2 regions of the Halobacillus litoralis genome follow, and region 2 is predicted to be linked to the other one. Evidence: riboswitches for the same ligand, from Rfam matches in the RefSeq annotation. Region 2 holds a riboswitch; the other holds the start of a gene.
What was found. A riboswitch is a leader RNA that binds a small molecule or an ion and turns the genes downstream of it on or off. The one in region 2 is predicted to bind S-adenosylmethionine.
Positions count from the first base shown of each region.

Region 1: it holds a riboswitch for S-adenosylmethionine, as region 2 does, so the genes downstream of both, LC065_RS13805 (homocysteine S-methyltransferase family protein) here and LC065_RS06395 (O-acetylhomoserine aminocarboxypropyltransferase/cysteine synthase family protein) in region 2, are expected to answer to the same signal.

Region 1 covers NZ_CP129016.1:2,702,385-2,714,252, reverse strand. Annotated here, with positions in the region: gene LC065_RS20530 (hypothetical protein) at 88-258, opposite strand; gene LC065_RS13825 (GNAT family N-acetyltransferase) at 647-1,480, opposite strand; gene LC065_RS13820 (DUF4037 domain-containing protein) at 1,619-2,443, opposite strand; gene LC065_RS13815 (S66 peptidase family protein) at 2,528-3,439, opposite strand; gene LC065_RS13810 (GNAT family N-acetyltransferase) at 3,585-4,070, opposite strand; SAM riboswitch class I at 4,590-4,700, shown strand; gene LC065_RS13805 (homocysteine S-methyltransferase family protein) at 4,883-5,932, shown strand; gene LC065_RS13800 (DUF4257 domain-containing protein) at 6,171-6,500, opposite strand; gene LC065_RS13795 (hypothetical protein) at 6,733-6,999, opposite strand; gene LC065_RS13790 (YczE/YyaS/YitT family protein) at 7,391-8,035, opposite strand; gene LC065_RS13785 (MFS transporter) at 8,257-9,453, shown strand; gene LC065_RS13780 (SDR family oxidoreductase) at 9,737-10,594, opposite strand; gene LC065_RS13775 (winged helix-turn-helix transcriptional regulator) at 10,804-11,184, opposite strand; gene LC065_RS13770 (zinc-binding alcohol dehydrogenase family protein) at 11,486-11,868, shown strand, end outside.
Region 2 covers NZ_CP129016.1:1,237,532-1,249,399, reverse strand. Annotated here, with positions in the region: gene rarD (EamA family transporter RarD) at 1-207, shown strand, start outside; gene LC065_RS06425 (NAD(P)/FAD-dependent oxidoreductase) at 323-1,288, opposite strand; partial or broken gene LC065_RS06420 (efflux RND transporter permease subunit) at 1,415-4,582, opposite strand; gene LC065_RS06415 (TetR/AcrR family transcriptional regulator) at 4,698-5,543, shown strand; gene LC065_RS06410 (hypothetical protein) at 5,604-6,059, opposite strand; gene LC065_RS06405 (NAD(P)/FAD-dependent oxidoreductase) at 6,096-7,316, opposite strand; gene LC065_RS06400 (DUF2188 domain-containing protein) at 7,956-8,153, opposite strand; SAM riboswitch class I at 8,289-8,399, shown strand; gene LC065_RS06395 (O-acetylhomoserine aminocarboxypropyltransferase/cysteine synthase family protein) at 8,507-10,201, shown strand; gene metX (homoserine O-acetyltransferase MetX) at 10,225-11,277, shown strand; gene LC065_RS06385 (polysaccharide deacetylase family protein) at 11,332-11,868, opposite strand, start outside.

The DNA of each region.
Region 1 (11,868 bases), 1.5 Mb from region 2:
AATAGATGATTTTTTTAATGGTTTCTACTGAGAGATGGTAATTCCCCGCAATCGCTTCTATGGACTTTCCATCTGCGTAGTCTTCTTTTATCTTCCTATTCCTCTCCGATAATTCTCTTCTGATACCCGTGCGTGCCCCCCCCACTTTTCCCGGGCATTCCCGGATTTGGGCACATAAAGGGTCTCCCCTTGAATATATTTTTGTACTTCTTTCAACAACTCTATCGGTAAAGCATCTTTGGCATTCACATATTTCATTTTCCGCCAGCTCCTTATTTTTATGATCAATAAATAATAAGGGGCAAAGCCAAATGAATCATCGATCTTATGACGATATCAACGTTTGTTACCCCATGCAAAGAATCGCCATACATTCACAGGCTTTGCATGAGTTTCTCTCGTCTTCCCAACCGGGTAAGAAAGGATTTCCAAATCGTCCACCTCCGTCGATAGTTGATGATGCTGATTCAATGTCAATCATCTCAAAATATTCTGACTAAAACAATGTTTTAAAAAAAGACCCGCGATTGACCATGAGTAAATTTCACTTCAACCTCATAACTCGTTGAGGGAGATGGAATCATCCTAGAAGAACCCTCTTCTACTTCCGCCGGAAGAATACCAGGACCCTTTCAATAGTCCCTCCCTATGCATCAATAGGAAAGATGTACACGTGATACTTTAAATAAAGATCCAATCCCACATTTTCTGCAATTTTATTGGAAGGCGTATTACTCCCCTCACAATCCCAGTATGGAATCCATCCTTTCCTATCACATTCTTTCACAACCCTATAGGCTCCCTTCTGCCCTAATTTATTCCCCTGATGGTCCTCTAAGGTTTCAATATCCATTCCGTGCACATTTCCAGCTACAAATCCAGAAAAACATAAGCTTACAATCTTGTTATGGTAGAGAATACCGTACCCCGTCCCTTTTTGAAAAAATTCCATGGGAGAAGACCAGAATTCTAATATCTTTGAGTGTAAAAAATCTATGTTTTCAAGCGAATGATCCTGATTTTCAAAAACATCTTTGGTGATTTTAAATACTATGTAATCTTGTTTCATATCAGGTTCATTTTGATTGATATCCTGCCTTTTCTCCAACTTATACACATTCTGCTTTGTCTTCTGCATGTCACGATGTCCAAAGACCTTCTCAATGGTCTTCTCCCACCTGGGATGATGACCGATGGCTATAAAATTATGTACCTCCAGCTTCTTTGCTTCAGGAAATATGACTTGATTTAAAAAACCGTTGATATGGTCATTAAATGACTCATTTCCTTCATCTCCAATAAAGAAGAAACCATCATGGTTCCCCAGCCAGATCAGTCCTGTTTGAGGAGCATCGTTATCATCTACAAAAATCCGACCAGGATTATTCCCTTCTATGACCGCTTTAACTTCTAAATGTCCATCATCGTTTGTTAACTTTTCGCATTTGTAGAATTCAGCTTTATTAAGTTCACGGATCATTCTTCCCCCTCCTACTGTTTGCTTAATTCCGCCACAAACTTTTACAGCATTGATAAAATAAAGCTTTACTACCGGCAATGTCTAAGGTTTGATTGATCTGGTCTGGAGAAAGTTTCAATAAACCCTTTGAAGTTCCTATTATTTAACATATTCTATACTATTCTTCTGTTCGCTAATGTCCAATCCAGGGTGGTATTCCTCTACCAATTCCATAACCTCTTCAATTAAACCCTCTAACTCTTTCACACCGCTTGCCGGGTCCCCTATCCATGTTTTGTTCATACGAGCGTGGAGATTTTCCGGTTTGATTTCCATCCGTTCGATATTATTTTCCATCCATTTAAAAACAGGGTGGTGAACATACATACGATTCAGGCCAAACAAAACGCCAAACAATTTCATCTGCACTCCACACAGGACATCATAGAGCATCAACCAGTCCTGCCGTTTTAAGAGAGCTTCACGGTTATTCCAGCGATTACCCAGCCATAGATTTTCTGAAATCATACGTTCTGTAAGTTCTGAAGGATAGGCAGCCACCCTGTTCTTCCATTCAGAGATTTTCTCTTCCCCGCAGAGACTGACACCATCATGGATGGAAGCGATTATACATTGTTTGTCATAATCGGTATCGTGTTGATCCACCACATCGGAAACGAAGCGTTCTACTGTTTCAACCAAAAAGCTGCTGATCTCAAATTTAACACCGTCCCGAGTTAAGTAGGCTTCCGACCATTCTTCATCTTCATAAGCGTGATAGGACAGAATGGTGCCATTTATTTGTTCAATGGGAGATTTCCGTTCATGATCCGTTGGTGGAATTGACCATAAAATATGTAATTCAATATCTGAATGTTCATCTTGTAAGTTTTTAGACACAGAACCAGCAAGAAGAATGGCTTTAACCTTTGGGTTCTTTTCATACAAAGCTGCCATATCTATTGATTGTTTTAATAAATCCATTTTCAACCTCCAACTATTACTATGTTACATAACTTTTTCAACATATAAAAAGGCGATACCCAGCTCACCTATAGTTGTTCGAAATCAATATTTCACACCTGAATCAACGACCAATTGAGGCGGCGACGTTGTGAGCTTTGCGTTTACCCCAAACGGTACACCATAATTCGGCTGGCAATGACCAAAGTGAAATTTCTCAACAACAGGAAATGGAGAACCAGCGAAAAAACGGTGAAGCACTTTTTTCAACTCCGATTCTTCTTCTGTTTCCACTTGGAAATTCCCTAATACGACACCTTGCACGTCATCGAAGACACCCGCTTGTTGAAGATGAGTAAGCTTCAAATCAATAAGAAACGGTGGTTCTGCAACTTCCTCAAGTAGTAAGATGGCCCCTCTGGTATCTACTTGGTAAGGCGTGCCCAAACCGTTGGTGAGGAGTGTTAAATTCCCTCCCACTAAACGTCCTTCTCCCTTACCATGTGCGAGCGTGTTTAGAATTGACCGGTTAGAATCATAGGTCATAATCTCGCCTGTAAATAGAGATGAAAACGAGGCTGCTGTCTCTTCTGTTCTCTGTTCATCATTAAGATCTGAGGCCACCATCGGCCCGTGAAAAGTCACCAGACCACTAAAGTTGTAAATAGCATGAAGCAGATATGTGAGATCGCTGTACCCCCAGAATATTTTAGGGTGATTTTTTATCTTTTCGTAATCAATCATAGGGGCAATCTTTGCTGTGCCGAATCCTCCATTAGCGCAAAAAATTCCGCGGATCGTAGGATCATTAAAGGCCTCATGTAAATCAGCAAGTCGCTTTTGATCGACGGTTGTATGCTCTTCATCGGTTTGGAACACATGGCGTCCAATGATGACTTCAAGACCCATTTTTTCCAATACACGTATTCCCTGGCTTAAGTGCTCTCGATCCGGGGGTCCCGCCGGCGCAATAACTGCTACCCGATCCCCCTCTTGTAATGCACGGGGCTTAATCATAATATCCCTCCCTTTCATTTATTCCGGTTCAAGGAAATGTAACGACTATTAAGAGGATTATACCTTTCATAGGACTTGTACCGATTGAGTCTCGGCTGGAAGTTTGAAGCGCACGCTTCAAAAAGTATAAGAACTAGGAAGAAACTTACTCTCCTTCGTTGTAGTTCATCTCCATTTTTCTACTCTTTGTTGTCATCCCCATGGACCGATAAAATTCTATGGCAGCAGTATTCTTCTCAGATACTCCCAATTCCACACTATCGACCTTGAGGCTCCTTCCGAAATCAAAAACGTGGGCCGCTAGTTTTTTTCCGATCCCCTTGTTTCTATGCGTTTCAGAAACACACAAACTATTGATAGATAAAACCTTCCTCGCTTTGACAAAAGAATTCTCAGGTGTTTCATCTTCCTTAGTCACTACAACTCCCACGATCTCATTGCCTAAGGTAGCGACAAACATGTGCTGTTTGTTATCCATCACCTGACTTTCAAAGAACTCTTCCTCGACTGGAGTTGCATTCTCTTTGTACAAATCCGGTCTTACACGAACGTGGAATTCATGAACCTGCCTAAATAAAGGCAACAATGATTCATAATCGTGCTGCTCGGCTGTTCGAATAGATACATCCATTTCTTTCTCTCCCCTAGTCACTTTTTAATTGATCCTTTATTACCTTCCCTACTCATTCAACTTAGATATTTTTATTAGTCCGCTGTATTTTTGACAAAAGCTACGTTGGTGCCATCATCACTGATATTCTGGCTTGATAAGGTTGATAATGAAACATGCTCTTTTATACTTGGGTATCTTTTTCTAATGCCATTCATTATTCAAACGCCTAATCTTTACTGGTGTCGTTGAGGAATTAAACCATATGTATGGGAAGGTTGCTTTCGTTCATTTGCTTGCTCCTAAAAGATAGGACCTGTTTAAGTCTTCAAACCAAGATTACCATAAGTTTCTATTTTTGTGGAAAGAGCTGCAGGTACTTTCAAACAGAATCCCGAAACTTTTTCTGAAAATTCCATTGATTCTTACTTCATTTTCCTGTATTCTAAATCGCAAGCGAAATGATAAACATCTACTATTGATTTGAGGATACGCTTTACAACACGTATCCAACGGTTTTCCAAAACTATATAATTGCGAAACTTATCCAGAGAGGTGTAGGGACTGGCCCTTTGATACCTCAGCAACCAGCCAGAGCCATTGGCACGGTGCTAAATCCAGAAGGTAGTTGTTCTACCTTGAAGATAAGGAGACTCTTTAAACACAAAGGACCCCTTATCCAAGGAGGTCCTTTATTTTTTTAAGAAAATGATTTCCGAACAGAGTTGAACCAATGTCAGCTCATGCCTGGCAGAAAGTCAGCGTGTCCCTGTTAAAAGGGGGCTAGCTTTCTAATAAAAGACTCATACAAAATGGAAAGGTTGTGGAATGAAATGAAACGATCATTAGAACAGAGATTACAGGATGGACCCGTCATTTGTGGAGAAGGATACTTATTTGAGCTGGAGCGCCGCGGCTATTTACAGGCTGGATCCTTTGTTCCTGAAGTAGCCCTCGATAACCCACAGGCACTGAAACAGACGTACCGTGACTTTATGCACGCAGGCTCCGACGTCGTCTTAGCCTTTACCTATAACGGGCACCGCGAGAAAATGAGAATCATCGGCAAAGAGGAACTATTAGAGCCGCTTAACCGTCAGGCCATCCGCCTGGCTAAAGAAGTTGCTCAGGAGCACCCCGAGGAAGAAGCGCTCGTTGCCGGGAACATTTCCAACACGAACTTGTTCAACCCGGATGATCCTGAAGCTGTTGAAAAAACAAGAAGCATGTTTGCAGAGATGATCGGCTGGTGTAAGGAAGAAGGCGTAGATTTTGTAAATGGCGAGACCTTCTATTATTACGAAGAAGCGTTGATTGCTCTCGAAGAAATTCAAAAACATGACCTACCTGCCGTGATCACATTCGGTCTGATGGGAGAAAATATTCTGCGAGATGGCTACGAAGTGGAAGAAGCCTGCCGCTTATTAGAAGAAAAAGGCGCGCTTGTCGTCGGTATGAACTGCTTCCGCGGTCCAGCGACGATGCAGCCATATGTAGAAAAGATCCGACATACGGTAGACGGTTATGTAGGTGCCCTTCCCATTCCTTACCGCACGACGGAAGAACACCCTACCTTCTTCAACCTGCCGGACGGAGGCTGTGCCTGTACACTTCCAACGGAAACCACGTTCCCAACATCCCTGGATCCGCTCTACACGAACAGGTATGAACTTGCGGAGTGGGCCAAAGAAGCGCACAGCATTGGTGTGAACTACCTGGGACTCTGCTGTGGAGCTTCTCCTGCTATGCTTCGTGAAGTAGCAGAATCCGTCGGCCGCACAGCTGTAAACTCCAGGTATTCCCCGGATATGGAGAAACACTTCCTGTTCGGCAATGACGACACGCTGCAGGATCATATTACTTCTTATAAAACGAGAGCATAAGTAAACGGCCTGTCCGAAATATGGACAGGCCGTTTTCAACGTTTCATTCATTTAAGTTCAGGGCTCTACGCGGAATGACGGGTTATCCAGCATTCAGCTATCCATCTAAGTATGTATTAAACTACACGTTTGTGTAATGATGGGGTAAAAAGGGGATTATTTTTTAGTATGGGTAGAAGAAGAGGATTCGAGAGGACATCAACTTTGAAGAAAAAATAAGGATTGGAGTAGATCCTATCTATTTTAATCTCTTATTGATCCGATCCAATCCTTCTACTTTCGCTTTTTCTACATTCAATTCTCTTTTTAACAATACATTTTCCGCTGTCATTCCCGCTAATATAGAAACTCCGATAAGCGACCTTAATACCTCAGGCTCGGGGATAATATAGGTAACGGCGAAAACTGAAGCTGCCGCCCCGATAAGGAAATCTGCCATGAACCCTAAATAGATCCCCTTGGGCCGTTTTCTTTTTTTAGGGAAGATCAGCACCTTTCCATTTCTCATTAAATGAGAGACAATGCCTGTCATCCCCCCGATACACCCAGCAATAAGTATCGTATTCATAAGAAATTTTCCCCCTAGACTAAAAGAGCGGCAGTTGGTAGAAAGAAACTTAGAAACATACGCTACTATGCACTAAATCCTCAACCAAGCTCGCCGCTCCGTTTAAATCCGTTATTTTTTTAAATACAGGTATCCCACTATAATGAACACCGTAACTATAGTGTACACTATTATTATCAGAAAATAAATACTATTTTGCAAAATAATGTCTGCAATAACAACTTATACCAACCTAAACGTGGATTTTATTTAACCATTCATGGATCTGATCTTCATAATACCTGACTTCCTTCTTCGACGTAGAGTCAATCAATTCCTTTCTCAACCGTTGATACTCTTCCAATTGGCGTTTCGTAATGGACAGCTCATTGGTTGATTGAAGATTATCTAAGTACTGTTGGATTTCTACAAAATAATAACGGGTTTCCTCTATCGATTGTGCATTTTTAAAGGAATTCATGAGATCGTCATAGGTCTCTTTTTCATTCATCATATTCAATCATAGGCACCTCCTCTGAATTTTACTGAACGGGCGCATAGAAAAAAACAGATTCCTTTAAAAAAATAAACGGATTTTGACTTGTCCACTGATTTATACTTCATACCCATTATACAAGATTTTCTAACGGATTTTGTTAGTCCCTCATCATTTGTACAAATCTTTTTTCGCTCTTAGTTAAAGGGGATGAATTCAAATGAATAAAAAAAGTGCACTTCCTTAATAGAGAAATGCACCATGATACTATTGAATGTGTAAAAACTTTTTCTTAAACTTTCTTTAATTTATTCCTGCTTTTTTTCATATAACTTTAATGGGATATACGGAATCACTACGAATCCTTTTGGTCGAAAGGAATGAGTGAAGCATAAATACAAATAATACAAATATCTTATTGATTATGGTACGTTGGGAGTTTCCTGGACAGCCATCCGTCCAAACCGTTTATATACCCCATAAAATAATGAATCACTACGCCACTAAGAATTGCGATAATTAGCGTCCCCACACCTATTGCCCCTCCATAGAAACCAGCGATCAGAACGAGAACGATACTGATAATGGCTCTTGAGTAAGAAACATTCAACCCAGTTAATTTTCTTAAAACAAGCATCATGCGGTCAAACGGATTGGGAGCAAAGTCAGCTTGCAGATTGACGGCAATGCCTAAACTAAGAATGACTAACCCAAGAAGTAAACATAAATATTGAGCCATAACTGTTTCCGGCTCAATCCATCCCTTGAAGCTATGGACCCAAAAATCGATACCTACTCCTGTTAAGAATGAGGTAAGCAAAGCAATGAATTCCGGCCGCCTCTTTTCAGCAATGGAATTGACGATGATCATCGAAAAACCAACAACGATTTCCCAGCTTCCAATCGTTAAACCATACGTCCGGTATAAGCCGACGAGGAGCGCATCAAACGGGGAAGCACCTAACTTTGACTGAATTGTCAAAGCAATACCCATCGTGAGAATAACAATGCCTGCTGTGTAATACATGCTTCTCAGGTAGCTACGATTGACTTGGAACACTCTCTTCAAAAACACTCAATGGAAGAAACGTTTCACTTCATACACCTCTTTCCTGAATTTTCAATATCCGTTCATATTAACTTGGTTGTAGAGAAGTTTCAAGAAAAAAACAGAACTAATCAGCTCAAAAACAGCTTAAAGACAGCTTTTGTAGCTCGAAGTCAATGTGTTATCATGATGAAGTATTTTATAAATTCGAAAAATAATGCGAGGGGGAGACTTTGAATTTCAATTCTTCATCTAAAAAAGTAATAACAGTATTTGTGCTAGGTACCTTTGCTTTAGGAATGACAGGTAATGTTGTGACTGGTTTGCTTAGTCAACTGTCTAATGAATTTGATGTTACCATCTCAACATCTGGTTTATTACTAAGTATGTATGCGGTCGGAGTCGCTTTCTTCGGGCCGATTCTTAGACTGGGTACAATAAATTACCCACCAAAACTATTACTAATCAGCTTGATGTCTGTCTTCATTCTTAGTAATGTGATTGCTGCTACTGCAGGAAGCTTCGAGGTGTTAATGTTCTCACGCCTACTCTCTTCTTCTATGCATGCACCTTTTTTTGGGCTTTGTATGATGATTGCCTTTAACATCGCAGGATCTAAGAAGGGAACTAATGCAATGGCCCGTGTCCAGTCCGGACTATCCCTCGCTATAATGATCGGGGTACCTCTTGGGACTCTAATTGGTGGTGTGCTAGACTGGAGAATCGTTTTCTGGATAATGGCGAGTTTAGGAGTACTCACGCTTCTAGGGATTGTTTTCACTACACCTAATATAAGACCTGCCCAACTTCCTGATTTAAAAACTGAACTGAAGGTCCTGAAAAATAAGAATGTACTCATGATTATTGCCGTCATTTTATTCGGGTTCTCAGGAGTATTCATCACTTATGCCTATGTAGAACCGATGCTTAGGGAGTTTGGGAATTTTGGATTAATAGAGGTAAGTATTGGGTTGTTCTGCTTTGGTTTGGGAGGAGTCATGGGAAATATGGTTTGTGGCAGAATACATCCAAACCGGCTCACCCAATGGTTACTGGCGTCTTTCGTATTTTTGTCGATTGTATTGTCAACCTTTACTCTGTTGCTTCATATACCAGTCATGGGATTTTTGATGTGTTTCTTACTAGGGGCAGGAACATTTGGCACAACCCCCATATTTAATTCAAAGATTGTCATGGCCGCAACAGAAGCACCTTTACTTTCTGGAACGATAGCAGCATCAGCATTTAACTTGTCGAGCTTCATTGGTTCCTCTCTAGGATCCATGTTGTTGCAAAATGGCTTTTCCTATGAATGGCTCACCTTGATTTCAGGCGGGTTTATGATCATAGGTATTGGACTAACAATATTTACTCACCATCGAGAAGACAAGACATTGTTTCGAAACCATGCAGAAAATGTTGTCTCTTAACAAACAGAATAAAAGCTCTTGTAAAGCTAAGAAGGGAAGGAGCTAATGCTTAAGCCCTTGGAACTTTCCCTACTCAGCTTTGCAACAACCTTGCCACAAGGATAAAAAGAGTATGAAATAATCATTTGATCTGCTCTAAGAAGAATCTTCAATTGTGGGAAAGGCCAAAAAGTCGATACCTCCTAGGGGAGGTATCGACTTTTTCTTTATTCTGTATCTTGTTGTTGATGAAAAAAAGTATTTTCCTTTTTATCTTTAAGTAAGACGTGATATAAAATAACTGCTACATTTTATAATTTCGTTTTATAAAATGTTTTAAATTCTCAGGTGGTTCACCTGTAATGAACTCAATATCATTTGTTGTCTCATCCATTAAATGACGACTAGCCGCCGAGTACAAGGAAGTAAGAGTGGGTCCGAAACCTTTGGGTTCATCATAAGTCTCAGCGAACTCTTGATTACTTATCGGAGAATAAGAGATGGTTTCACCGCTAATATCGCTAAGGATAGACGCTAGCTCCTCCATAGAATAGTCTTTATCACCAGTTAGAGTGTACTTTTCCCCATGTAATTCTGGACGAATGGCAATTTGTGCAACCGCTTTTGCAATATCCTGTCTTGATACAAAGTTTATCTTACCGTCACCCGCCGGGTAAGGTAAGGAACCCTTTTCGACTAATTCCGGTAGATAAGGGGGTAAAGGGTCTGCATACATCGCATTACGGGTCAACGTGTATTTTAATTCGCTTGAAGCCAACCTCCGAGGTACATAACCAAAGAACGGGCTCATCTTGAAGGGACTATTTTCATGATCTGCCATAAATCCTACAAATATGAATTGTTTAACATTTGCTTTTTCAGCAGCATTAACGGCTTTTTCAAATTCTAAAATTCTAACGTGACTTGGGAAAGTAAAACTAGGGATATAAATTAAGACATCCGTACCCGTAAACGCACTGGTCATTTCCTCTTCAGAATTATAATCCGCTTTTTTTATATTTATGTCATCTCCAAATAATTGCTTTGCTTTATCTGGGTTACGCACAGTGATTGCAGCATCTTTTTTCGGAACTAGCTTAAGTAGTTCTTCGGTAATTTTCTCGCCAAGATGACCTGTTGCTGCCGTTATATTATATTCCATTCGATCCCCTCCAATTTCATTATTACTTTAACTTCCAAATTCATTCTTCTCTCTTTTATATTTACACCAATACTCTTATAAGAGTGAAATGATTTGCTTGAAACTAGTTCCACATCATAGCTTAAGCCCCACTACTTCACAAAGGTGACATTTCCATAAAGATCCAGTAAACAAAAGAAAGTACTACCCTTACCTTTTCACAGCTTACTTCATTCATCCTCTTTTTTTCTGAGATTTAAAACTGTTTCCACATGTTGTTCGCCCCAATCAAACATCAACTGGATAATCGGCTCTAGTGACTGTCCAAAATCAGTTAGGGAATATTCTACTTTTGGAGGAACGACCGGATACACTTCCCTATGCACAATGCCATCTCTCTCCATTTCTCTGAGCTGTAATGTTAACATTCTTTGGGTTATCCCGCTGTTCAGCTTTTTCAATTCATTAAATCTCTTCTTTCCATCCAGCAAATGATAGATGATGACACTTTTCCATTTGCCCCCGATTACATCAACGGTCCCTTCTACTGGACAAGAATAACAATTCAAGAATCGCTTGTGCGTTTCTGATCCTTTGTCATTAGCTCTCACTTCTACCACCTCTTAGTATAGATATTATACTTAGTTACTTTTCCTTTAGTTACGATTATTATTTACCCTTAATAAGGTAACATATCATCCTTGCAACCAGGGAGACGCTGAAGGAAATTATCCTTAGGTATAAAAAATGATACTACAAAACAAAAATGTGCGTACTTATGTTTGTTGAGAATATATACTATGCTTTATTTGTAGATGAAAATTCAACTTACTCCTATTGGAACATTCGAAGCTATGGATGATTCCAAACGGGTGGTTTGTTTTTAAATTAATTGAAGGATGTGTTTACACTATGACCAAAATGAAAGCCGTTGGACTTTATGAACATTTACCCATTGATCATCAAGACAGTTTATTAGACCTAGAAGTAGAAAAGCCTAAAGCCCACAATAGAGATTTATTAGTTCGTGTGAAAGCTGTAGGCGTGAATCCTGTCGATTATAAAATACGCGCCTCCAATGGCGAGAAGGAAGAAGAGCCTAAAATTCTTGGGTGGGATGTTTCAGGGATTGTAGAAGAAGTAGGTCCGGATAGTACGCTATTCCAGCCAGGGGATGAAGTATATTATGCGGGAGACATCACACGTCAAGGAGGGAACAGTGAGTTTCACCTTATTGATGAGCGAATCGTTGGAAAGAAACCAGAAACTTTATCTTTTGCTGAATCAGCCGCTCT
Region 2 (11,868 bases):
GCAGGGGCAAAAAGAATTCCCTTATCAATGGTGGGGTTCCTTCAGTATTTCGCTCCCACCATCATGCTGATTATAGGTATCTTCCTATATGATGAGCCTTTCACGGATGTTCACGCTGTATCCTTCACCCTCATATGGGCAGGACTCGCGGTTTATACCGTCACAAGAATGAAACGATTGAAAAAATATGAAGCGAAAGCAAGTTAAAAAAGGTTGGGGGCCATGCATGGCCCCCAACCTTTTTACTGGCTCCTTTGGCGCGAAAGGTCATCCTCAAAACGGATGACCTTTCGCTTTGTTAGGCAGACCGCCTAACATAAGCTCACCAACTCAAATAAGCTGCCGCATCTTTCCCTGAGAGATAAGCACTTTCAAACCTCGTGCGTCCGGCTTCATCATTTAGTCTCAAAAATGCATCACCGGCGACTACGAGACGTCCATCTCCTGAGAGATCGACATAAGGCTGCCGCATCACTTTTTTGGCCTGGGCGTACCTCCAACGTTTCAACTGTTCGGACTCCAGCTGTTTCCAGTTCAGATAACCCGCTGCCTTTTCTTTAATTAATGACATCACGTAATCTTCACCATAATGTTTCCGTGACCAGTCCGCTTCCATATAGACGCTCACAATCGTATCATCTGATATCCCTTTTTTTCGATGATCGACCATCCGTTCCATCCCTTCAGGCAGGCCCACATCTACATGGCCATCTTCCGGTAGTTCCGTCTCTTCTTTGAAATGGAAAATGCCAACATACGTTGGTTCGAAATAAATGCCCCTAAGTTGCTTCAGTTCTTCTTCTTCAACCTCCACTTCACTATTCTTCAATAATTCAGTGATCTGAGGTGATGGCATTGTCAGAAGTACTTTATCTGATTGCCACTCTTTTCCGTCTTCACTATAAAGGCGATATCCTCCCTCTACTTCAAGCAGTTTGACTACTTTCGTATGTAGGGAAGTGGGAAGACCTGAAGCTAACTGCTTCGCAAGGCCGTTCATGCCCTGTACAGCGGTGTAGCGAGGGTATTTCTCTCCAAACCATTGTTTAATCCATCCTTGATCGAGCCAACCCTGCACCTCTTCTTCTAATTCATCTGTTCGTACGGTGAAAAATTGTGCTCCGTGATCGGCCCTTCCATCTGCTACTCTTCTTGTGGCGAGTCGTCCACCGACACTTTTACTTTTATCTGTTAACAAGAGATTACTTCTGCCTTGTTTCTTTAATCTCCGTGCTGCTGTAATGCCGGCCAGTCCCGCACCTATGATCGTAATTTCATAATGATCCATCCGAACCCCTCCATTCAACGATTTATAGTCCATTCCCACTGCCATATAAATAAAACGATATCTTCTTACATGTTTAGAAAAAAAGAACACCCTCATCATGTGAGGATGTTCTTATTCTACCAAAATCTATTTCGCAGTTTCTGTCTTTTTCTGTCTACGGAACTTCATTAATGTTTCGTACGCCAGCGGTACGATGAGTAGTGTTAGGAGTGTGGAACTCGCTAACCCTCCGATAACCGTAACTCCAAGACCTTTACTGATGATTGAACCACCTTCAAATCCAAGCGCCAGCGGAAGCAGGGCTCCGATTGTGGCAAGAGCTGTCATCAAGATCGGGCGGAGTCTAGTCATTCCAGCATCGAGCAGCGCTTCGCGTGTAGAGAAGCCTTCTTTTTCTTTATAAATGACACGGTCGACGAGAACGATCGCATTGGTCACAACAATTCCGATCAGCATCAATGCACCGATCATGGCAGAAATACTAAGCGTTTCTCCACTGATCAATAATCCAAGAACCGCTCCGATAATGGTAAACGGTAAAGAGAATAGAATTGCTAGTGGCGCAAGTCCTCCGCCAAAGAAAACAACAAGGATCAAGTACACGATTGCGATAGCCGCAAGCATGGCTATACCTAATTGGGAGAACGATTCATTAATATCTTCCGCTACCCCGCCTTGAGTAATTTCAACACCGGATGGCGTGTCAATGTCCTGTACTTTTTCATTGACATCTTGAGAAACGGCACCCACGTCATCTACTGTAATTTCCGCACTGACACTTGCATACACACGTCCATTTCTCCGTGTAATTGTATCAGCTGTTGTCCCCTCTTCGATTTCGACAAGTTCACTGATGGCGACTGTCTGACCCGTTGGAGATGTGATTTCTTTCTCAGTTAAGTCTTCAATTCCAGTAATGTCTTCTTTTTCAACTTCGAGATAGACATTCAGTTCCTCTCCATCCCGTTCAATCGTCGTGATTACGGGCTCCTGACGATTTTGCCCGAGCTCCATGCCGATTTGGGCAGCTGTAAGACCTAATTCACTAAGACGTTCATGGTCGGCTACAAGCGTATATTCCTCGTAGGACTCTGAAAGGCTGGAATCGACGTTTCTCAAATTCTCTTCTTCTGCAAGAAGTTCTTCAACTTCAGTTACGACTGGTTTGATTTCTTCTGTATTATCTCCGTACACACGCAGTTCAAGTCCACTGCTTGATCCTGCTCCAGAGAAATCCTGACTCATCCATTCGCCGTTTTCGGTTTGTTCATTCAAGCTGTCTATGACGGCTTGCGTTTCTTCCAAAAATTCTTCGGTATCATCGGCATATTCCACGTAAAACATGGCTTGATTGGAAGCGCCAGGGTTCATCGGGTTTTCGCCACCGACAGAGTATTGAACCGTTTCCGCTCCATCACGGTCCATAAAGAATTGCTGTGCATCTTCAGCGATACGTTCCACATCGTCTGATGTCTGCCCCGGTTCAGGACTGAAGGTTGCAACGACCATTTTCTGTTCTTGTTCAGGAAGAAAACTTGTTCCCACAAGTGGAAGAAGAGCGATACTTCCGACAAGAACCAAGACAGCGATGATGCTGGAAATGATTTTATGGTTCAGCGTACTATTCAGGACCTTTTTATAGAAAAGAGCGAGTTTTCCTGCCCCTTCTTCATGTGTACGTCCCTTTATCTTCGATTCTTTTAATAGAGAATGAGACAGCATCGGGACAATGGTAACAGCCACAAGCAAAGAGGCTAACAAGGCAAAAACTACGGTTAGTGCAAACGGTAAGAATATTTGACCGACTGTACCTTCCACAAGGCCCAGCGGCAGGAACACAGCGATCGTTACAAGCGTCGATGAAAGGATCGGCATGAACATCTCTTTCGTCGATTCACGAATCAGTGCTTTTCCTTTTAACTTCTCTTCCGATAACGACATCCGTCTGTATATGTTCTCAACAACAACAATCGAGTCATCCACCACACGTCCGATCGCAACCGTCATGGCTCCGAGGGTCATGATATTCAAAGTGATGTCCATCCAGTTCAAGAATAGAATGGCAATCAATAAGGATAGCGGAATGGAAATGACAGAGATCAGTGTCGTCTTGATGTTGCGTAAGAACAATAAGATGACGAGGACAGCAAATATTCCACCAAACAATGCCTTATTAAGCATGGTACTGACAGACTCTTCAATCGGCTCGCCCTGGTCAAAGGAGTACACAAACTCTACCCCATCCAGCTCTTACTGGAAAGATTCTGTTTCTTCTTTTACAAGGTTTACGACATCAACCGTATTCGCTTCTTGTGATTTGACAATCTGCAAGGAAATGGAATCTTCTCCATTCGTACGGGAAATGGATTCAGCCTCTCCAACGACCTCTACATCAGCAATTTCGCCCAGGGTGACCGTCGGAATGCCATCCATTGCTGGCATGTCACCGGTCGTCGCTCCCTGTCCCTGACCTCCTTGCTGTGCTTCTGGAGGAATTTGCTCTGCTCCTTGCGAAGGCATTTGTTGACCTTGCTGAGCCCCTCCTGCAGAAGGAATAGCAGGGATCTTCAATTCTTTCAATTCTTCTACACTTGTAAGGTTTCCATCAATGACGACAGATTTCTGAGTATCATCAAACGTGTACAAACCTAGCGGGAAGGAAACATCCGACCCTTGAATGAAACTTGTAATGGTTTCTTGGTCGAGACCCCGTTCATTCAATACTTCTTCATTCAAATCAATCCGGACTTCTTCAAGCTGCTGCCCGGAAACCTGCACATCCGCAACACCTTCAAGCCCCTCAAGAGAAGGCACAATCTCTTCTTCTACTGTTGTCGTCAATTGTTCAAGAGACCCATCTCCATTGATGGCACTCAAGCTCACGACAGGAAAAGCGTTGAAGTTCAGACGAGATACGGAAGGCTCTTCTGCTCCTTCCGGCAAAGTCACTTGATTGACGGCTTCTTGCAATTCATCCTCTGCTTCATCTAAACTTTTATCAAAGCTATATTCCAACTGAAGCGAAGAAGCATTTTGAAAAGATGAAGAACTGACTGTCTTCACTCCACTTAAATTGCTCACTTGCTGTTCAAGTGGTTCTGATATTTGATCAGCCACCTCTTCTGGTGTAGCCCCTGGATACGTCGTTGTCACCGTAATGATCGGTGGCTCGATATCTGGTATCGTTTCAAGCTTCATATTCAATCCAGCATATAAACCTGCAGCGGTAATGAGGATTGTCATCAGCCAAATTGCAAATTTGTTGTTCATCGAAAAATCGATGATTCGTTTCATACTCAACTCTCCCCTTTATTGACCAGTTAGTCATAACACTATAAAATATAAATGACCAACTGGTCAGAGGTCAAGAGAAAACATCAACTTCTCCAAGTTTGAAGGAGCGACAACCATGGAACAAAAATCAATATATATTATCGAACAGTCCATCAAACTGTTTGCCAAAAAAGGATTCAGCTCTACTTCCGTTCAGGAAATCGCAAGTGCATGCGGAATATCCAAAGGAGCATTCTATCTCCATTTCAAATCGAAAGATGCTTTGCTGCTCGACATTTTCAATTATTATTATCAACGGATTCAGACGCGCATTGACGAAATTCAAAAGCTCGATGCTGATGATCGTACTAAGTTTAAGAAACAATTGCAGGTCACATTCGAAGAACTAGCCGATCACCGTGAATTCATCATTATGCAAATCCGTGAACAAGCCATTCCCTTTAATGAAAACATTGAACAATTCCTCACTCAGATGCGTGTGAACTCCTATCTTTTCTACAAAACCCACTTGCAAAACATCTATCAGGAGCGGGTGAGTGAAACCGGATGGGAGGTCAGCCTGATCCTGCAGGGAATGTTCAAAGGGTATATGGATCTAATCATTATTGAAGGGGCTGATTTAGACCTCGAGGCCCTAACGGAAGCGATGTTACGCAGAACAGACTACATTGTCGAAGGTTTTGAAAAGAGTGGTGACCAACCAGTCATAACGGAAGGAACCATGCGCCAGCTCTTACCTGCTACCTTCTATGGAAAAGAAAAAGAGCGATTGCTATCTAGTTTAGAGGAACTAGCCAACGAAGGAGACCAGGAGATTAAAGATACGGTGCATGTCCTGACTGAAGAGATGAAGAAGGAACAGCCTCGATCTGCCATTTTAAAGGGAATGATGGCAAACCTCGAAGGTTCCTCACTTTACACCGAAACGATCGCCAGCATCAAAAAATACTATCAATTATAAAAAGAGTCTCCCAATTCTATGGTTATATAAAAAGCTCAGGCATCTGGCCTGAGCTTTTTGTTATACACGTTCTGCTTCTAGTACTTCATCGAGAATTGGATAGACAGCTTCTACGCCTTCTTCTGCGACTAAACAAGCTACACCAAGCGGGGTTTCCCAAAAGGAATCAGGAATATAAGGGTTTTTAAGCCCTGCCGGCTGGTAAAGTGAACGGTAGATGCGGTTCAAATGCTGACGTGTCTCTTCAGGATCTCTTTCTTTTTCACCACGGGCAATTAAGAACACGTAGCGCATCGACTGAAACAAGTTGTCTCCTGGCATGAACGTATATTCCTTAAAGAACTTCAGCTGTTCCTGCGCTTTTTCCTTCAAACCCGATTGGACAGCCAAATCATCGAGATGTTGTTGCAAATGGTTGTGCACCTGTTGGAAAACTCTCCGTTTTTCATCCTGCATGACTTTATCATTATAGATTTCCTGCAATTTTGTAAATGCGGTTTCTTTCGTCCATTCCATCTTGATCACCTCATTACCTACATTCTACTTTTATCGCTAGGATTCCTTTTTAAATCCGAACTGTTCTGCTTCCATTTGCATCGCTGTATGAAGAAGAGGAAAATCTGCAGCATCATTTTCTAAATGACGGGATAAATTGGGGACCAGTTTGTTCCATACCATTGGATTTGCTGCCATCGATTGAAACAAAGCCAATTCATTATCTGTCCATTTTCTTAAGGACTGGATGTAATGAAGGGTCATTTGGAAACCAGGGAAAAGCTGCTCGTCCCTCTTCCTTGCGAACTCCTCCATTGCTTCATCCACCGTTACTCCTTCATCGATCTTCAAGCAGGCATCGGCCAATAAGAATGACTGCATAAATGCATCATTGATCCCTAACCCTGTACTCGGGTCTTTGCTGTGGCCAGCATCTCCGATCAATGCCCAGCCATCACCATACGCCGTTCGGAAAAAGTTCGGCATGCCTGGTGTTCCAATGATCTTCCCTTGAAGCTTGGCACCTTTCATTCTTTCCTTCATTCCGTACATTTGATCAAACGTTTGTTTAAACGATTCTTCCGGGTTTTTCATCATCGATTTGAATTCTTCTGGATGGATTTCTATGCCCAGGCAGTCTCGGTTGGGCTCCATTGGAAAAACAAAGCCAATTCGACCTTCATGAAGAAAGATCTCTGTAGCAGGTTCCGGTAAAGGCTCTACCCCCTCAAAATACCCGTAGACGACCGGGCGCAAAGGCTTGGTTTCTTCATACTTCTCTGCACCTGTCCAATGAGCAATGTTCGAGTTTTTCCCATCAGCCCCAACGATCAAATCAGCATAGAAATCTTGTGGGCTCCCTTTTTCTATTAGACTGACGCCAACGACCTTCTCCTCTTCCCAGATCAATTCTCGTGCCGCGGTATCGGGTTTGAAATGGACGGATGGGAAAGTGACCGCTCGATCAATCAGCATGGAGTCGAGCTTGTCTCTTCTTGGAATGATGGTATAGGACGTCCTTGGTCCTTCTACGAAACTGCTCCCAATATAGGTCCTCATTCTCGTTACTTTTCTCAAACCCGACTCTTCGAGTTGCTTAAGCACGCCTAATTTTTCTAAGAATCCTGTGTGGGACATAAAATGAGTGGATAATGTATTACTTGGAAAACTGGCTTTATCAACAAGGAGGACCTTCTTCCCCATTTCTCCTAACAATATAGCTAAACTTGCGCCGGCTACACGTGCACCGACGATAATGACATCATAATGAGCATTCATGATTGCACACACCTTCACGTATCGTTTACCTCCATCATAACTGGAGTACCACGAAAACTCTAGAGTGGTCAGTTGTAGATAAGCTCCCTTCAGTTGGAGACTCAGTTCGAGATGTTTCCGTGGTTCGTTGCCATAATAAGCGCTAGGGGTGGTTGGGAAGCCGCTCGCTTTCCTGCGGGGATGACGGCAAGCCTCCTCCAGCTCCGCTCTGTGGGGTCTAGCCAGCCAATCCATTCCCGCGGGAGTCTCGCAGCTTCCCAACCACCCCATTCGATGAATGTGAGAAACGAACCCCTTTACCCATTTGGATTGTCTTCCACTATACTACTGTTATAAGCATAAAGCGCCCTGTATCAAGCTAAATAACTGCATATTCTAGAAGTGGTTTCGAGACACTCATACGGCCAAGGGGCGGAGGGAAACGGTGAGACTCCTATGGGACGTGTGGGACAGGTGAGACCCCGCAGGACGAAGTCCGAGGAGGCTCACCGCCCGCCCCATGGAAAGCGAACGGTTTCCCGGAGCCCCTAAACGCACACAAACATCTCGAAACTGAGCCTTCAACAATCCTGCCATATACTTTAATAACTGATTATAGATAATTGCACATAAAAAAACTCCCGCGGTGGGGAGTTTTAGTTAGTAGGTGCGCTCTTCTTCAACTTCATGGTTTTGATCCAAGATTTGAAGTTTGCTCGGTTTGTTTTCCTTTGCGATTTCTTCTGCTTTAGCAACCGCAGTATCACGCTCATCATAAAGATCTGTCGGAGCGACATCTTCAATTTTTACAAACCAGCCGGTTACATCTTTATTAGGTACAACACTATATTGTTTCATGAACTTCACTCCTATCTCATAGACTTAATTATCCATTCCCACAGCTAGGAGGGTTCAAACGTATCAAAATTGTTTGACAATGAGAAAAGACGCCTTTATAATTTCAAACAAGTCAGAAAAATTGAATAAAAACAACTCTTATCGAGAGCGGCAGAGGGACTAGGCCCTACGACGCCCGGCAACCTTCAAGGTATTACCTTGAAAAGGTGCTACATCCTACAGATCACATGATCTGAAAGATAAGGGGAGGTATGAGATACATAAAGCCCTCTTCTTACTTACAGAAGAGGGCTTTTCGTTTTCCCTCTTCTACAAAGTGGATGCCCTAGAAAAAAGCAGAGGAGGAACTTTTCATGAGTACACCATTCCATACGTTCGGTCCTGAAACGAATTTGCTTCACGGCGGTCAAGAACCGGATCCAGCTACAGGGTCCCGCGCTGTACCGATTTATCAGACGACATCGTATGTTTTCAATGATACGGAACATGCTCAAAATCTTTTTTCGCTTGCGGAACCTGGAAACATTTATTCACGCATCGGAAACCCGACCGTCGATGTATTTGAACAACGACTCGCTCTTCTTGAGGACGGGGCCGCGGCGGTGGCGACAGCATCAGGTATGTCTGCGATCACGATGGCTATTCTGAATGTCGCTAAAGCCGGTGATGATATTGTGACTTCAACAAACCTCTATGGAGGGACCTACAATTTGTTTGTCCACACCCTCCCCCGCTATGGGATCAATGTCCATTTTGTTGAAGAAGATGATCCGGAATCATTCGCCAAGGCGATTACTCCTCATACAAAAGCGATTTTTGCTGAAACGATCGGTAATCCGAGCTTGAATGTATTGGACATTGAAGCGATTGCAGATGTCGCTCATGACCACCACATCCCTCTCATCATTGATAATACATTCGCTACCCCATATGTCTGTAGACCGATTGATTGGGGTGCTGACATCGTAGTGCACTCGGCCACTAAATGGATTGGCGGACATGGCACGGCTATTGGAGGTGTTGTCGTTGATAGTGGACGTTTCAACTGGAATCATGAAAAATTCCCAGGATTTACGGAGCCTGATGAAAGCTATAACGGCATCCGATTCGGGATCGATGTAGGTCCCGCTGCTTTCGCCATAAAATTACGCGTACAGCTGCTTCGAGACATAGGGGCATGTCTCAGCCCACAAAACGCTTTCTTACTTTTGCAGGGTTTGGAAACTTTACACTTGCGAGTGAAAACACATGCCGATCAGGCTTTGGAAATTGCCGAATATTTGAACCATCACGAAGGGGTTGAATGGGTGAATTATCCAGGCTTGAAGGATCACCCCACTTATTCCCTGGCAAAAAAATATTTCCACTACGGTCATGGATCGATCGTTGTTTTCGGAATTAAAGGAGGGCGTGAAGCAGGACGCAAACTAATTGATCAAAGCACCATCTGGTCGCATGTAGCAAACGTCGGAGATGCTAAATCTTTAATCATCCACCCGGCCTCTACAACCCACCAGCAATTAAGCGATGAAAACTTGAGTAAATCAGGTGTAACAGAAGAACTTGTCCGCTTGTCTGTCGGGTTAGAGTCTGTAGAAGATTTAATTCAGGACCTGGACAACGCCATTTTCCACGCCACTGGATATAAGAAACCCTACGGGAAAGGCAAGCATGTGGCAGAGCCTGTTTTATCTTCCTCCCTGGATCGTTCGAACGGGGAATTGAGAAAAAGAGTAATCGGAATTGTTGGCTCAAGTGCTCTTCTTGTAGAGCAGAGCAAGCTGGAAAGACTGGGATTCGAAGTTGTTACCTTCTCTCACATTGAAGATCTTCAAAAAGTAACGAATGTCAACTGGGATATTGTCTATGTGGAGGAAGCAAATGAGGATGTCTTGAACATAGCGAAGGAAGTTAAACCAACCCTTCTATGGTCACGTAAACCAATCACTCACGAAGATGCAGCCATCATTTCAGGGGTAAGCCTTTATGAGGCTGTTGTGAATATCCGGTCAGGGAAAGATTTTTCCACTTCCCTCGTATCAGTCTAGTGAAAGAAAGGAGCATGAAAAGCATGTCATTACAAAACCCCACCAGCCACCCAAGAACCAATCAATCGATATCGATCGGCGCTTTCACCTTCGAGTCTGGTGAGAAACTTTCGAATGTCGAACTTGCCTACGAAAGATACGGGCCGACAAATGCTCCCGTCATCCTCGTATGCCACGCATTAACGGGCAACCAGCTCGCCGTCGGTTCAAGGGATGAACGTGGCTGGTGGGCCGGTTTAATCGGTGAAGATTGTCCCATCGACACCAATCGCTATCAAGTGATCACCTTCAATGTTCTTGGTGGATGTCACGGATCTACAGGGCCTGCGAGCATGAATCCAGACACAGGCGAACCATACCGTCAAACCTTTCCGACAGTTACCATTCGGGACATGGTCCACGCTCAATATAAAGCTTTACATCGCTTAGACATCACTCATGTCCATGCGATAGCAGGCGGATCGCTTGGAGGTATGCAGACGTACGAATGGGGTCTGCTTTACCCTGATTTTATGAAAAAACTATTCATTCTCGCAGCGACTCCTTATTTAAGTGATTACGGCATCGCTTTTAATCATATCGGTGCTCGTGCCATCAAGAGTGACCCCCACTTCCGAAATGGAGACTATCATTCCAATGAAGATCTAAAGGGATTCGAAATTGCCCGGATGACAGGGATGGTCACGTACAGAAGCAGTACCTTATTTGAAAAAAGGTTCGACCGGTCCTATCACGCCGATACCTCTTATGAAATCCAATCTTATTTGGATTATCAAGGCGATAAGATCAAAGAACGCTTTGATGCCAACAGCTATCTTTATCTTCTAGAGGCGATGAACAACCATGACATCGGACGAGGAAGAAATGGGTGGGCACAAGCAGCTAAGCAATACAAAGCAGAGGTTCATACCTTCAGCTTTGAACACGACCTTCTTTATCCGGAAGCCTTGATCCACCCCTTCTCTATCTCCTGCAATAAAGGGAAGCACCATCACATATCCACCGACTATGGTCATGATGGATTTCTCGTAGAGTTCGACCGTTGGGGCAAATGGGTGGAAGAACAATTAAAATAATTCCCTGTCGATGACACTTCCACCCGTATAAGCAAAATAAAAACCGTTCCGTTTTTAATCCAAAACGGAACGGTTTTCTTGTTTATCACTAAAATGACTGACAGGAACGACTTTATATCCTTTAGCTGTCAGTTTTTCCAATAAAAGATCTACGGTTTCCACTGTAGAAAGTTGAAGGTCATGAAGCAAAATAATGGAACCATCTTCTACTTCAGAAAGAATATCTTCAGCTACCGCTTCCGGTTTTAGGTCTTCCCATTTTTCAGAATAGATGGTCCACGGAACAACATTACCTTCTCCTTGATAGCTGGCAGAAGGCATGTTTCCAAAAGGTAATCGCAGTAAATCTACCTTCTGTCCGGTCACTTGTTCCAAAATCGTTTGAGTCGATGAGATCTGCTGATGGATTTGGTCATCAGACAAGCGACTCAAACGGGGGTGATTCCACGTATGGTTGCCAATTTCGTGCCCGCGTTCACTCACTTCCTGAGTCACTTCGGGATAGTAACCCACACGTTTTCCGATCATGAAGAAAGAGGCTTTCGCTTCATACTTGTCCAGTACATCAAGGATTTTTCTAGTCACTTCCGG